DNA from 2 places in the Rahnella contaminans genome. Region 2 is predicted to be linked to the other one. Evidence: predicted binding sites of a transcription regulator. Region 2 holds the regulator's gene; the other holds the start of a gene.
The links. Region 2 encodes CRP, which controls carbon source genes, mostly activating them, when cyclic AMP is high. Its sites were predicted from a motif close to ATGTGANNNNNNTCACAT; they were not measured.
Positions count from the first base shown of each region.

Region 1 (5,981 bases), on a different contig from region 2:
ACCGTGCAGAAAGCGTTGCGAAAACTGTTGATGGCGTGAAAAGCGTCAAAAATGACCTGAAAGTCGCACCGTAACGATCCTCTGTTATACCTGTTGTACAAGGTGCCCTCCGAAGGGCGGGCGCCTCATCTTTGAATAACGCATAACAATATTTGTGTTGCCCGTGCAATATTCGGGATGGACATGTTTTGCCTGATGTCAGAAAAAAGATCGTGACTGAATCTCTAACACTTTAATTTTTCGACTACCTTTATTAAGTAAGCTGTTTTTTGTATCCGGTATACAACCGGTTAATAAAGCGTCAGAAAGGCAACAGTGAGTCCGGCCCGAAGCGGGGCACCACCTTTTAAACTGGCAAAGTGAAAATAGGGTAAAGGAGAAGCTTATGTTTCGTTGGGGCATTATTTTTCTAATCATCGCGTTAATCGCGGCGGCTCTCGGTTTTGGTGGTTTGGCGGGTACAGCTGCCTGGGCTGCAAAAATCGTCTTCGTAGTCGGTATCATTCTGTTCCTGGTCAGCCTGTTTACCGGTCGTAAACGACTCTGACCGCATCATTGATTTGATGCCAATAAGCGTTAATGAATGACATCGCCCCCTTCAGTGAAGGGGGCGATTCTTTTATGGGTACAGTTTGCCCGTTAACAGTACGTAACGATTTTATCGGCCAATTTAGGCAAGTAATTCACGCAAAACGAGAAGTCGGGGTATGCTCAGAAAGGAGGCCGGTAAAAGGCCAATAGTGTAATGCCGATTTTGCGAGGATAGCGCGTTGGGATACAGAATACCTGTCACGCTGGGGAATATAGAACCGCTGGCGTATAAACCTTATATGCCGGGGAAAATTGCCCTGGTTTGTGAAGGAGGAGGACAGAGAGGCATTTTTACCGCAGGCGTTTTGGATGAATTCCAGCGGGCTCGTTTTAATCCTTTTGATCTCTATCTGGGCACATCAGCAGGCGCGCAAAACCTTTCCGCGTTTGTTTGCGGCCAGCCCGGTTACGCCCGCAGAGTCATCACCCGCTACACCACCAGCCCTGACTTTTTCAACCCTTTGCGCTTTGTGCGTGGCGGACACCTTATCGATCTCGACTGGCTGGTCGATGAAACGTCGAAAAACATGCCCCTGGCGATGGAAAGTGCAGAAAAACTGCTGATCGACGGCCGTGAGTTTCTGATGTGCGCCTGCCGTAGCGATGATTACACGGCCAACTATTTTGCGCCGACGCGTGAAAACTGGTTGCCGGTGATCAAAGCGTCCAGCGCGATCCCCGGTTTCTACCGCATGGGCGTGGATCTGGATGGTATCAGCTATCAGGATGGCGGGATCAGCGATGCGATCCCGGTTGAGGAAGCTTACCGCCGCGGCGCAGATACCATTGTGGTGATCCGCACCGTGCCGTCGGCGATGTTCTACACACCGCAGTGGATGAAACGGATGGAGCAGTGGCTGAGTGAAAGCAGTCTGCAACAGCTGGTGCGCATGATGCAGCATCACGAAGAAAGCTATCACCGCATTCAGCAGTTCATTGAAAATCCGCCGGATGATGTGCGCATTTTCGAAATCTTCCCGCCAAAACCGCTGGCCAGCCACGCGCTGGGAAGCCGTCTTCCTGCGCTGAACCAGGATTATCATCTCGGCCGCCGTTGCGGACGTTATTTCCTTTCTGCTGCTGCGCACTGGCTGATGCCGCGCGAAAACGAACGGCCTTATCCACAGATTACTCCGCGCGTTAGCCGTCCAAAACGCATCGTGGTGCCGCAGGACGAGCCGGAGAATGTGATCCCGCTGGCCGCCGCCAGCAGCACAATCGAGCAGATTATTCTCGATCCCGCCGTGCTGACGGATATGGTCGCCGATGGCGGCGTAGTCCGTCCGGCGGCGATGAGCGACAATGCGCCGGCTGAGAGTCATTTTCCGGCCAGCGAAGGTGATAAGTTGTGAGTTTCACGTTCATCGATACGCATTGCCATTTCGATTTTCCGCCTTTTACCGGCGCAGAAGCGGACAGCCTGCGTCTCGCCGGTGAATCGGGTGTCCGCGAGATTATCGTGCCTGCCGTGACGGCAGATCGCTTTCGCGGCATTCTTGCGCTCGCCAAAAATCACCCGCAGATCCACGCCGCGCTCGGGCTGCATCCTTTATATATCGCGCAGCACAAGGATCAGGATGTCGAATTGCTGGAAGCGTTGCTCAGCCACCGTGATGCGCGGCTGGTGGCAGTAGGCGAAATCGGGCTGGATTTATACATGGAAGACCCGATGTTTGAGCAACAACAGCGGTTGCTTAAAGCTCAGTTTTCCCTGGCAAAAAAAGAGAATCTGCCGGTGATTTTGCATTCACGCCGCAGCCACGATCAGCTCGCCGCGATGTTACGACAGGCGAAACTGCCCGCGACCGGCGTGGTACACGGTTTTGCCGGAAGCCTTTCTCAGGCGCAGGCGTTTATTAAACTCGGTTATGCGATAGGCGTCGGCGGAACGATTAGTTACGAACGTGCGCAGAAAACCCGTCAGGTGATGGCGCAGTTGCCACTCTCTTCTTTACTGCTCGAAACCGATGCGCCGGATATGCCGTTGCAGGGTTTTCAGGGACAACCTAACCGGCCGGAACGCGCCGCGGTGGTGTTTGATGTGTTATGCCAGTTGCGTACAGAATCTGCGCAGGAAATCGCCGATACGTTGCTCGCCAACACCCGCCGGGTCTTTCAGTTATCTGCACGGCAGTAATTCGTTATACTTTTTGTGATTTAAATAACATTTTTATTGCCCGGCATTTCTTGCTGTCTTTGGATTGTTCGCTGTGGTGCGATTTATGTTCTCTTTAAAATGTTATTATTATAACATTGGCCACAAGATCGCCGGTCGGCGTTCTCTGTATATCCGCCTGAACTTCGCTTGTCATGAATCGGGTATACACTCTTATCTGGTTTAGACGCTGAGCATAGCGCCGTTAAAGTGTGACTTGGGTCTCATTTTAATAAGCAACGTTGCAAACGGTTTTCATTTTGTGTGAAATACTGCACACAGGAACCTGATGTGACGTGTTCAAATAGTCACAACGAATTGGCATCAGCCAATCAAAGCGCGGTGAGAAGGATCTCAGTTGCCACGTAAGCCACAGGGTTTACGCACGCTATCTTCATGGAACCAAGTCCGCTCGCCAACGTGCAGAATTCTTTCCCCCGATGTTAACCGCCGGAATGAATTCATGACTGTATGCTCAGTTCTGGCCGGTCGCTGGAATTGAAAATTGTTGGAGAGTTATATGACCGATTTAACCGCCGCAGCGCAACGTGCGCTGAACCTGATGGATTTAACCACGCTGAACGAAGACGACACCGATGCAAAAGTGATCGCCCTTTGTCACCAGGCAAAAAGCCCGGCAGGTAACACCGCTGCTGTCTGTATTTATCCTCGTTTTATTCCTGTTGCCCGTAAAACCCTGCGCGAGCAAGGAACGCCGGACATCCGCATTGCGACCGTGACGAACTTCCCACACGGTAATGACGATCTCGACATTGCGCTGGCAGAAACCCGCGCAGCGATTGCTTACGGTGCCGACGAAGTTGACGTGGTATTCCCGTACCGCGCGCTGATCGCCGGTAACGAGCAAATCGGTTTTGAGATGGTTAAACAGTGCAAAGAAGCCTGTGCAGCCGCAAATGTTCTGCTGAAAGTGATCATCGAAACCGGTGAGCTGAAACAGGACGCGCTGATCCGCAAAGCCTCCGAAATTGCTATCAAAGCAGGCGCTGATTTCATCAAAACCTCAACCGGTAAAGTGCCTGAAAACGCAACATTGCACAGCGCTGAACTGATGATGAGCGTGATTGCTGAAATGGGCGTGGGCAAAACCGTCGGTTTCAAACCGGCCGGTGGCGTCAAAACCGCTGAAGATGCTGCGCAATATCTGGCACTGGCTGACCGCCTGCTGGGTCGCGAATGGGCTGATGCACGTCACTTCCGTTTCGGCGCTTCCAGCCTGCTGGCAAGCCTGCTGACCACTCTCGGTCACGCTGGCCAGAAAGCCACCAGCAGCTATTAATCACCGTTGTTATGCCGATGCCGTGGCGCTGTTTTGCAGCGTCCGGTATTGGCGTTCACATTTAGCGTTCAGCTCAGGCAGGGGGATACCTTGTTTCTCGCACAAGAAATTATTCGAAAAAAACGTGACGGCCAGCCTTTAAGCGACGAAGAAATTCGTTTCTTTGTGAACGGCATTCGCGACAGTCAGGTTTCAGAAGGTCAGATTGCCGCACTGGCAATGACCATCTATTTCAATGATATGACCATGAAAGAACGTGTTTCGCTGACCATGGCGATGCGCGATTCCGGCACCGTGCTGGACTGGAAAAGCCTCAACCTGAACGGCCCGGTTGTAGATAAACATTCCACCGGCGGCGTGGGTGACGTGACCTCCCTGATGCTGGGCCCGATGGTGGCAGCCTGTGGCGGTTATGTCCCGATGATTTCAGGCCGTGGCCTCGGTCATACCGGCGGTACGCTCGATAAACTCGAAGCGATCCCGGGCTTTGATATTTTCCCGGATGACAGCCGTTTTCGCAGCATCATCCAGGACGTTGGTGTGGCGATTATCGGCCAGACCAGCTCGCTGGCACCGGCGGACAAACGCTTCTACGCAACGCGTGATATCACCGCGACCGTGGATTCTATCCCGCTGATTACCGCATCGATCCTCGCCAAAAAACTGGCCGAAGGGCTGGACGCGCTGGTCATGGACGTCAAAGTGGGCTCCGGCGCGTTTATGCCGACCTACCAGCTTTCAGAAGATCTGGCACAGGCGATTGTGGATGTGGCAAATGGCGCGGGTTGCAAAACCACGGCGCTGCTGACCGACATGAATCAGGTGCTGGCATCAAGTGCCGGAAATGCGGTGGAAGTGCGCGAAGCCGTGCGCTTCCTGACCGGCGAATACCGCAATCCGCGTTTGCTGGAAGTCACCATGGCGCTGTGCGTTGAAATGCTGCTGTCCGGTGGACTGGCAAAAGATGACGCTGATGCCCGCAGCAAATTGCAGGCGGTGCTGGATAACGGCAAAGCGGCTGAAGTTTTTGGTCGCATGATTGCGGCGCAAAAAGGCCCGACCGATTTCATCGAAAATTACGACAACTATCTGCAACAGGCGACGCTGAGCAAACCGGTTTACGCCGAAACAAACGGCATTGTCAGTGCGATGGATACCCGCGCGCTGGGCATGGCGGTGGTGTCACTGGGTGGTGGTCGTCGTCGTGCCAGCGATGCTATCGATTACAGCGTCGGTCTGACCCACATGGCGCAACTTGGTCAGCAGGTGGATACCCGTCAGCCACTGGCGATGATCCACGCGAACAGTGAAGCGGCCTGGCAGCAGGCAGCGCAGGAAGTGCGCGCGGCCATTGTCCTGAGTGACAAAGCGCCGGAAAGCACGCCGGTGGTTTATCGCCGGATCAGCGGCAAAGCTTGATTTCAGGCTGAATCGCCCCCATTTAAGAGTGATCAGGTGCGCGGCAGTTCCGCGTGACCCAATGCGTAACCATTCGCAGGAGAGCAAAATGAAACGTACATTTATCATGGTGTTAGACTCATTCGGTATCGGTGCCAGTGAAGATGCCGAGCGCTTTGGCGATGCCGGTTCTGACACATTGGGCCATATCGCGGCTGCCTGCGCGCGTGGCGAAGCCGACAAAGGTCGCAAAGGGCCGCTGAATCTGCCGAACCTGACCCGTCTTGGGCTGGCGAAAGCCGCTGAAGAATCCACCGGAAAAATCCCGGAAGGCATGGACGGTAATTCTGAAATTACCGGCGCTTATGCTTATGCGAGCGAACTTTCCTCCGGTAAAGATACCCCGTCAGGCCACTGGGAAATCGCCGGTGTGCCTGTTCTTTTCGACTGGGGTTATTTCAGCGATACCACCAACAGTTTCCCGCAGGAACTGCTGGATAAGCTGGTGAAACGCGCCAATCTGCCGGGCTACCTCGG
Region 1 is NZ_JAADJS010000002.1:216,642-222,622, forward strand. It holds gene osmY (molecular chaperone OsmY) at 1-74, shown strand, start outside; gene GW579_RS10205 (DUF1328 domain-containing protein) at 386-547, shown strand; gene GW579_RS10210 (patatin-like phospholipase family protein) at 831-1,943, shown strand; gene GW579_RS10215 (TatD family hydrolase) at 1,940-2,728, shown strand; gene deoC (deoxyribose-phosphate aldolase) at 3,267-4,046, shown strand; gene deoA (thymidine phosphorylase) at 4,137-5,465, shown strand; gene deoB (phosphopentomutase) at 5,554-5,981, shown strand, end outside.
Region 1: the regulator CRP is predicted to act here: its motif matches at 3,009-3,026, upstream of deoC (deoxyribose-phosphate aldolase).

Region 2 (5,981 bases):
TTTTTCCGCAGACAGGCTGACTGCGCGTTCCACAATTTTATCCGTCAGGTCTTTGCCGGTGACGATGAAATGCAGGTTGATGTGCGTGAACAGACGCGGTGCTTCCTCGCGGCGCTGAGACGTCAGTTTCACTTCGCAGTCACGCACGTCGTTGCGGCCTTTTTGCAAAATAGACACTACATCAATCGCGCTGCAACCGCCCGCCGACATCAGCAACATTTCCATCGGGCTCGGGGCTTTGTCGCCCGCATTACCATCCATTGTGATCTGATGGCCCGACGCTGACTCACCTAAAAACGTCAGCCCTTCTACCCATTTTACGCGTGCGTGCATGTGCTCTTCTCCCGGTGGATAAATTCGTCAAATTTTCCCCTCAGACTACCCTTTCACCCAAAAACTGGCAACGTAACCCGATCGCCATCATGCTGAAGCGAGACAACAGAAGACAGCATTGCAAACCTGTGTTACAAACAAAGCCGAAACATACTTTCCAGTAAATTGCGGTGACGGTTTTTGCGGTTTAAGAACAGAACCCACGGTGTTAACAGCAATAATCAGGCTGTTTCACTCCGACATCCGCTTGCAGCATTTCTGGGGAGTTATATGCTGAAAGGGCGCTTTTTAAAGTAAGTGCCGTACAGGGAACTCTGAGCCCTGTGATTTTGGGCAGCGATAACAACAGAGGATAATAGCAAATGGTTCTCGGCAAGCCACAAACAGACCCGACTCTCGAATGGTTCCTGTCTCACTGTCATATACATAAGTATCCTTCTAAAAGTACGCTGATTCACCAAGGTGAAAAAGCCGAAACGCTGTACTACATCGTGAAAGGGTCGGTTGCCGTCCTGATTAAAGATGAAGAAGGCAAAGAAATGATACTGTCATACCTTAACCAAGGTGACTTCATCGGCGAGCTGGGACTCTTCGAAGAAGGGCAGGAACGCAGTGCCTGGGTGCGTGCTAAAACTGCCTGCGAAGTGGCTGAAATTTCTTATAAAAAATTCCGCCAGCTGATTCAGGTAAACCCGGATATTCTGATGCGTCTTTCCGCGCAGATGGCAAACCGTCTGCAAGTGACGTCAGAGAAAGTCGGCAACCTTGCCTTCCTCGACGTAACAGGCCGTATCGCGCAAACTTTGCTTAATCTGGCTAAACAGCCTGATGCAATGACCCATCCGGACGGGATGCAAATCAAGATCACCCGTCAGGAAATCGGCCAAATCGTCGGTTGTTCACGTGAAACAGTCGGACGTATTCTCAAAATGCTGGAAGATCAAAGCCTGATCTCCGCACACGGTAAAACGATTGTCGTTTACGGCACACGTTAATCCCTCAGAAATTGGCGCGGCAGCTAACTGTCGCGCCTTTTTTATGGGCTAAGCTTTACGCATGACGCTATGGCGAAGACTGTTCTATCATCCCGAAGTTAACTACGCGCTGCGCCAGACGCTGGTGTTGTGCCTGCCTGTTGGCATTTGCTGGCTTTTTGGCAATCTGCAAATGGGTCTGCTGTTCTCTCTGTGTCCCGCCTGCTGCAATGTCGCGGGTCTGGATACGCCACACAAACGCTTTTTCAAACGTCTGATGGTCGGCGGCACGCTTTTTGCCCTGAGCAGCATTCTGCTGCAAGTGATGCTGGAAAGCTGGCACATTCCCCTGCCGCTCATCATGTTCTCGCTGGCGTTACTGCTGGGCGTGACCGGTGAAATCAGCCCGCTGCATGCGCGTCTGTTGCCCGGTGCGCTGGTGGCGACCATCTTCACGCTGAGCATGGTGGGTCTGCGCCCGATGTGGCAAGCTCCGGCGCTGTTCGCCGCAGGCACCGCCTGGTACGGTATCTTTAACTGGGCGTGGTTTCGTATTTCAAAAGAACAACCGATGCGCGAAACCCTCAGCCAGCTCTATCTGCAACTGGCAGATTACTTCGAGGCGAAATACAGCCTGCTGACGCAACACACCGATCCTGAAACCGCGCTACCGCCACTGCTGGCGCGTCAGCAACAGGTTATCGATCTGATTGCCCTGCTTTATCAGCAACTGCACATGCTGCCGCAACACGGACATCATCATCACCATAAGCGACTGTTCCAGCGTTTTCAGGTCGCACTCGATTTGCAGGAACACATCACGGTGAGCCTGCATCAGCCGGAAGAAGTGCAAAAGCTGGTGGAAGAAAGCCACGCCGAAGCGGTTATACGACGTAATGCGCAGGTGATCTCCGCCCGTCTGCGGGTCATCGCTGATGACATTCTTTATCACCGTTTATCCGGGCGATTTACGATGGCCAACGAACTGGCCGCGCTGGAGAAAATAGCCGCGCGCAATCCGGAGAATCCGGTCGGTCAATTTTGCTATTACCATTTCAGCCGCATTGCGCGTTTATTGCGGACACAACGTCCGCTGTACCGACGCGATCTGATGAACACTCAGCCCCGCTTACCTTTCTGGCCGGCGTTGAAAAGTTATCTTTCCTTTAAATCGGTCGCGCTGCGCAATGCTGCCCGGCTTGGCATCATCCTGGCGATTGGCAGCAGCCTTGGTCTGTTTTTCAATCTGCCCAAGCCCTACTGGATTTTGCTGACCATCATGCTGGTCAGCCAGAACGGCTATAACGCCACGCGCGTACGTATCCAGCACCGTGCGCTGGGGACGCTGGCCGGATTACTGATTGCATCCGGATTGCTGAAGCTGGAATTACCCGAAAGCACCACGTTGCTCTGCATGCTGCTGATTACTTTGTTGTCCTACACGGTTTTACGCAAAAACTACGGGCTGGCAATGGTAGGTATGACAGTGACAGCCGTGTATACCCTGCAACTGCTGGCGATGAATGGCGTACATTTTCTCGTACCACGGCTGATAGATACGCTGATCGGCTGTGCGCTGGCTTTCGGCGGCACCATCTGGTTGTGGCCGCAATGGCAAAGCGGTTTGCTGCGCCAGAATGCGCATCAGGCGCTGGAAACCTATCAGAACGCAATCCGGTTGCTGCTTGAGGAAAATCCGGATGCCGCGAAACTCGCTTACACCCGAATGCAGGTCAATCAGGCGCATAATAAACTGTTCACCTCACTGAATCAGGCAATGCAGGAACCGGGCTTTAACTCGCATTATCTGGCGGATATGCGTCTGTGGGTGACGCACAGTCAGTTTATTGTCGAGCACATCAATGCGATGACTATTCTCGCCCGCGAGCACTACATGCTGCCGGAGAAACTGGCGACGGAGTATTTGCAGACCTGCGAAATCGCGCTGCAAAGCTGTCAGCAGCGGTTGCTTTACGACGGGCCCGGTGGTGAGAACACCTTGTTTAATGCGCCGGAGCTGCATCCGGATATGCCGCTGACCGAAATGGAACGCCACCTGCGGAGGGTGATATCGCATCTGAGTGTGATGCATACTATTTCGTCACTGGCGTGGAAGCAGAGACCACATCATGGGATCTGGTTAACGCGGCGGGCGTGATTTATAACTCCCTCCCCCTGCAAAAGGGAGGGGTGGGGTATTAAGGTCGGCTTAATTGTCTGAGTTGCCCTCAAACCAACACCCCATCCCAGCCTTCCCCTCGTGAAAGGGGAAGGAGCAAAAGTAAAACCTTTCAGCCATTGCAGGATAGAAGTAAAACGTCGATCTCCCCTTCGCAAGGGGGGAGCAGTCAGCCTGTAACTTTTGCCACAGCTTTCTCAAAGCGCCCCATCCCTTCTTCAATATCCGCGAAGTCGATAACCAGTGATGGTGCAAACCGGATCACATTCGGGCCCGCCACCAGCATCATCAACCCGAACTCAGCGGCGGCGGCATGAAACTCTCCGGCGCGGTTTTTGAAGGCATCCGACAGCTCGGCGCCAATCAGCAACCCCTGCCCGCGGAATTCGCTGAAGACAGAATATTTCTGGTTGATGGCATCCAGCGCGCTGATGAATTTCTCGCGGCGTTCATTGATACCGGCCAGCACGTCTGGCGTATTGATAATATCCAGTGCGGCTTCGGCGACGGCACAGGCCAGCGGGTTACCGCCGTAGGTGGTGCCATGTTTGCCCGGTTCCATCACCGATGCAACGTCTTCCGTTGCCAGCATGGCGCTGACAGGGAAACCGCCGCCCAGCGCTTTGGCGGTGGTCAGAATGTCCGGCGTCACGCCGTAATGCATGTAGCTGAACAACTTACCGCTACGCCCCATACCGCTTTGCACTTCATCGAGCACCAGCAGTGCCTGATGTTTGTCGCAAAGTTCACGCAGCCCTTGCAGGAATTCTTTGGTGGCCGGTGTCACCCCGCCTTCGCCCTGAACGGGTTCGACCACAATTGCGCAGGTATGATCGTCGATCACCGCTTTTACCGCGTCCAGATCGTTGAAGGGCACATGTACGATGTCAGCAGGTTTCGGGCCGAAGCCGTCGGAATATTTCGGCTGTCCGCCGACTGAAACAGTAAACAACGTGCGGCCATGGAAAGCGTTATGGAAAGCGATGATCTTACTTTTGTACGGGCTGTGGCGGTGGGAAGCATAATAGCGCGCAAGTTTGAATGCGGCCTCATTAGCTTCAGCGCCGGAGTTGGCAAAAAATACGCGGTCGGCAAAAGTGGCGTCGATCAACTTCTGAGCCAGTCGCAGAGCGGGTTCGTTGGTAAATACGTTACTGACATGCCACAGAGTTTCACCCTGTTCATGCAAGGCTTTAACCAGTGCCGGATGACAATGTCCGAGCGCCGTAACCGCGATACCGCCAGCGAAATCAACGTATTCGGTGCCCTGCTGGTCCCACACGCGGCTGCCTTTGCCCTTCACCGGAATGAATTTCGCAGGTGAATAAACCGGCAAAATCACTTTGTCGAACGTACCCCGATCTACCGCTGATTTTTCTGCCATAACCGTTTTCCCTTACTGAAGTAATATGAAAATATAATCACAAAATATGCATAAAAAATCACGCACAGGCAAACAGAAATCACACCTGATGGGTAAGTAATTTTATCAGCAAGATTAACTGATTAGATTTTAAGGAAATTATCCAGAAGCTGATGCCCCTGTTCACTCAGAATGCTTTCCGGATGAAACTGAACGCCATGCAGCGGTAAGGTTTTGTGCATGATGCCCATAATTTCGTCGCGCTGGCCTTCGCGCTCAGTCCACGCGGTGACGTCAAAGCAATCGGGCAGCGTTTCGGGCGCAATCACCAGGGAATGGTAGCGCGTCACCGTCAGCGGATTATTCAGCCCGGTAAAAACGCTGTTGCCGGTATGGCAGATGGGAGAAGTTTTGCCATGAATGGCCTGGCGGGCGCGGACAATCTTTGCGCCGAATGCCTGCGCCATTGCCTGATGCCCGAGGCAGACGCCGAGAACCGGCAGTTTACCGGCAAAATGGGTGATGGCTTGCAGGGAAATTCCCGCCTGATCGGGCGTACACGGGCCGGGCGAAATCACCAGATGTGACGGGGAAAGCTGTTCGATATCCGCAATCGTCAGTTGATCGTTACGCACCACGCTGACTTTTGCCCCCAGCTCGCAAAAATATTGGTAGAGGTTGTAGGTAAACGAGTCGTAGTTGTCGATCAGCAGCATGGTCAATCCCGGTAAAGTCGAAAAATTTACCGGGTAATTCTACGCATTTTTAACCGCAGGCTTCAGCCTTTTTGTCGATCAAGGTGCGCCGGTCAATGTGCCTCATCGATTTCACTGATCACCTGATTAAAAATCGCCACCAGGTCTGTTTCATCGCCAAAAACCGCCGTTTTGTTGGCGGCCAGCCAGCGCTCACGCCCGACTTTGGCCCACTCAATGTCATAACCGGCGTGGATAACCAGCTGCTCGATGAATATTCTCAGCGCGCGCCCGTTACCTTCCCGGAATGGATGCAACAGGTTCAGGCCGGTGTAATAGTGCGCCAGCCGTTCTGCCAGATTATCGTGCGGCCATCCGACCAGAAACTCTTCTTCTTCGAGTTCCTGCATCAGCGCGTTGCCTTCATTTTCGATGTA
Region 2 is NZ_JAADJS010000004.1:356,398-362,378, reverse strand. It holds gene GW579_RS18860 (OsmC family protein) at 1-333, opposite strand, end outside; gene crp (cAMP-activated global transcriptional regulator CRP) at 696-1,328, shown strand; gene GW579_RS18850 (YccS/YhfK family putative transporter) at 1,390-3,465, shown strand; gene argD (bifunctional acetylornithine/succinyldiaminopimelate transaminase) at 3,656-4,870, opposite strand; gene GW579_RS18840 (aminodeoxychorismate synthase component II) at 4,993-5,565, opposite strand; gene GW579_RS18835 (putative adenosine monophosphate-protein transferase Fic) at 5,658-5,981, opposite strand, start outside.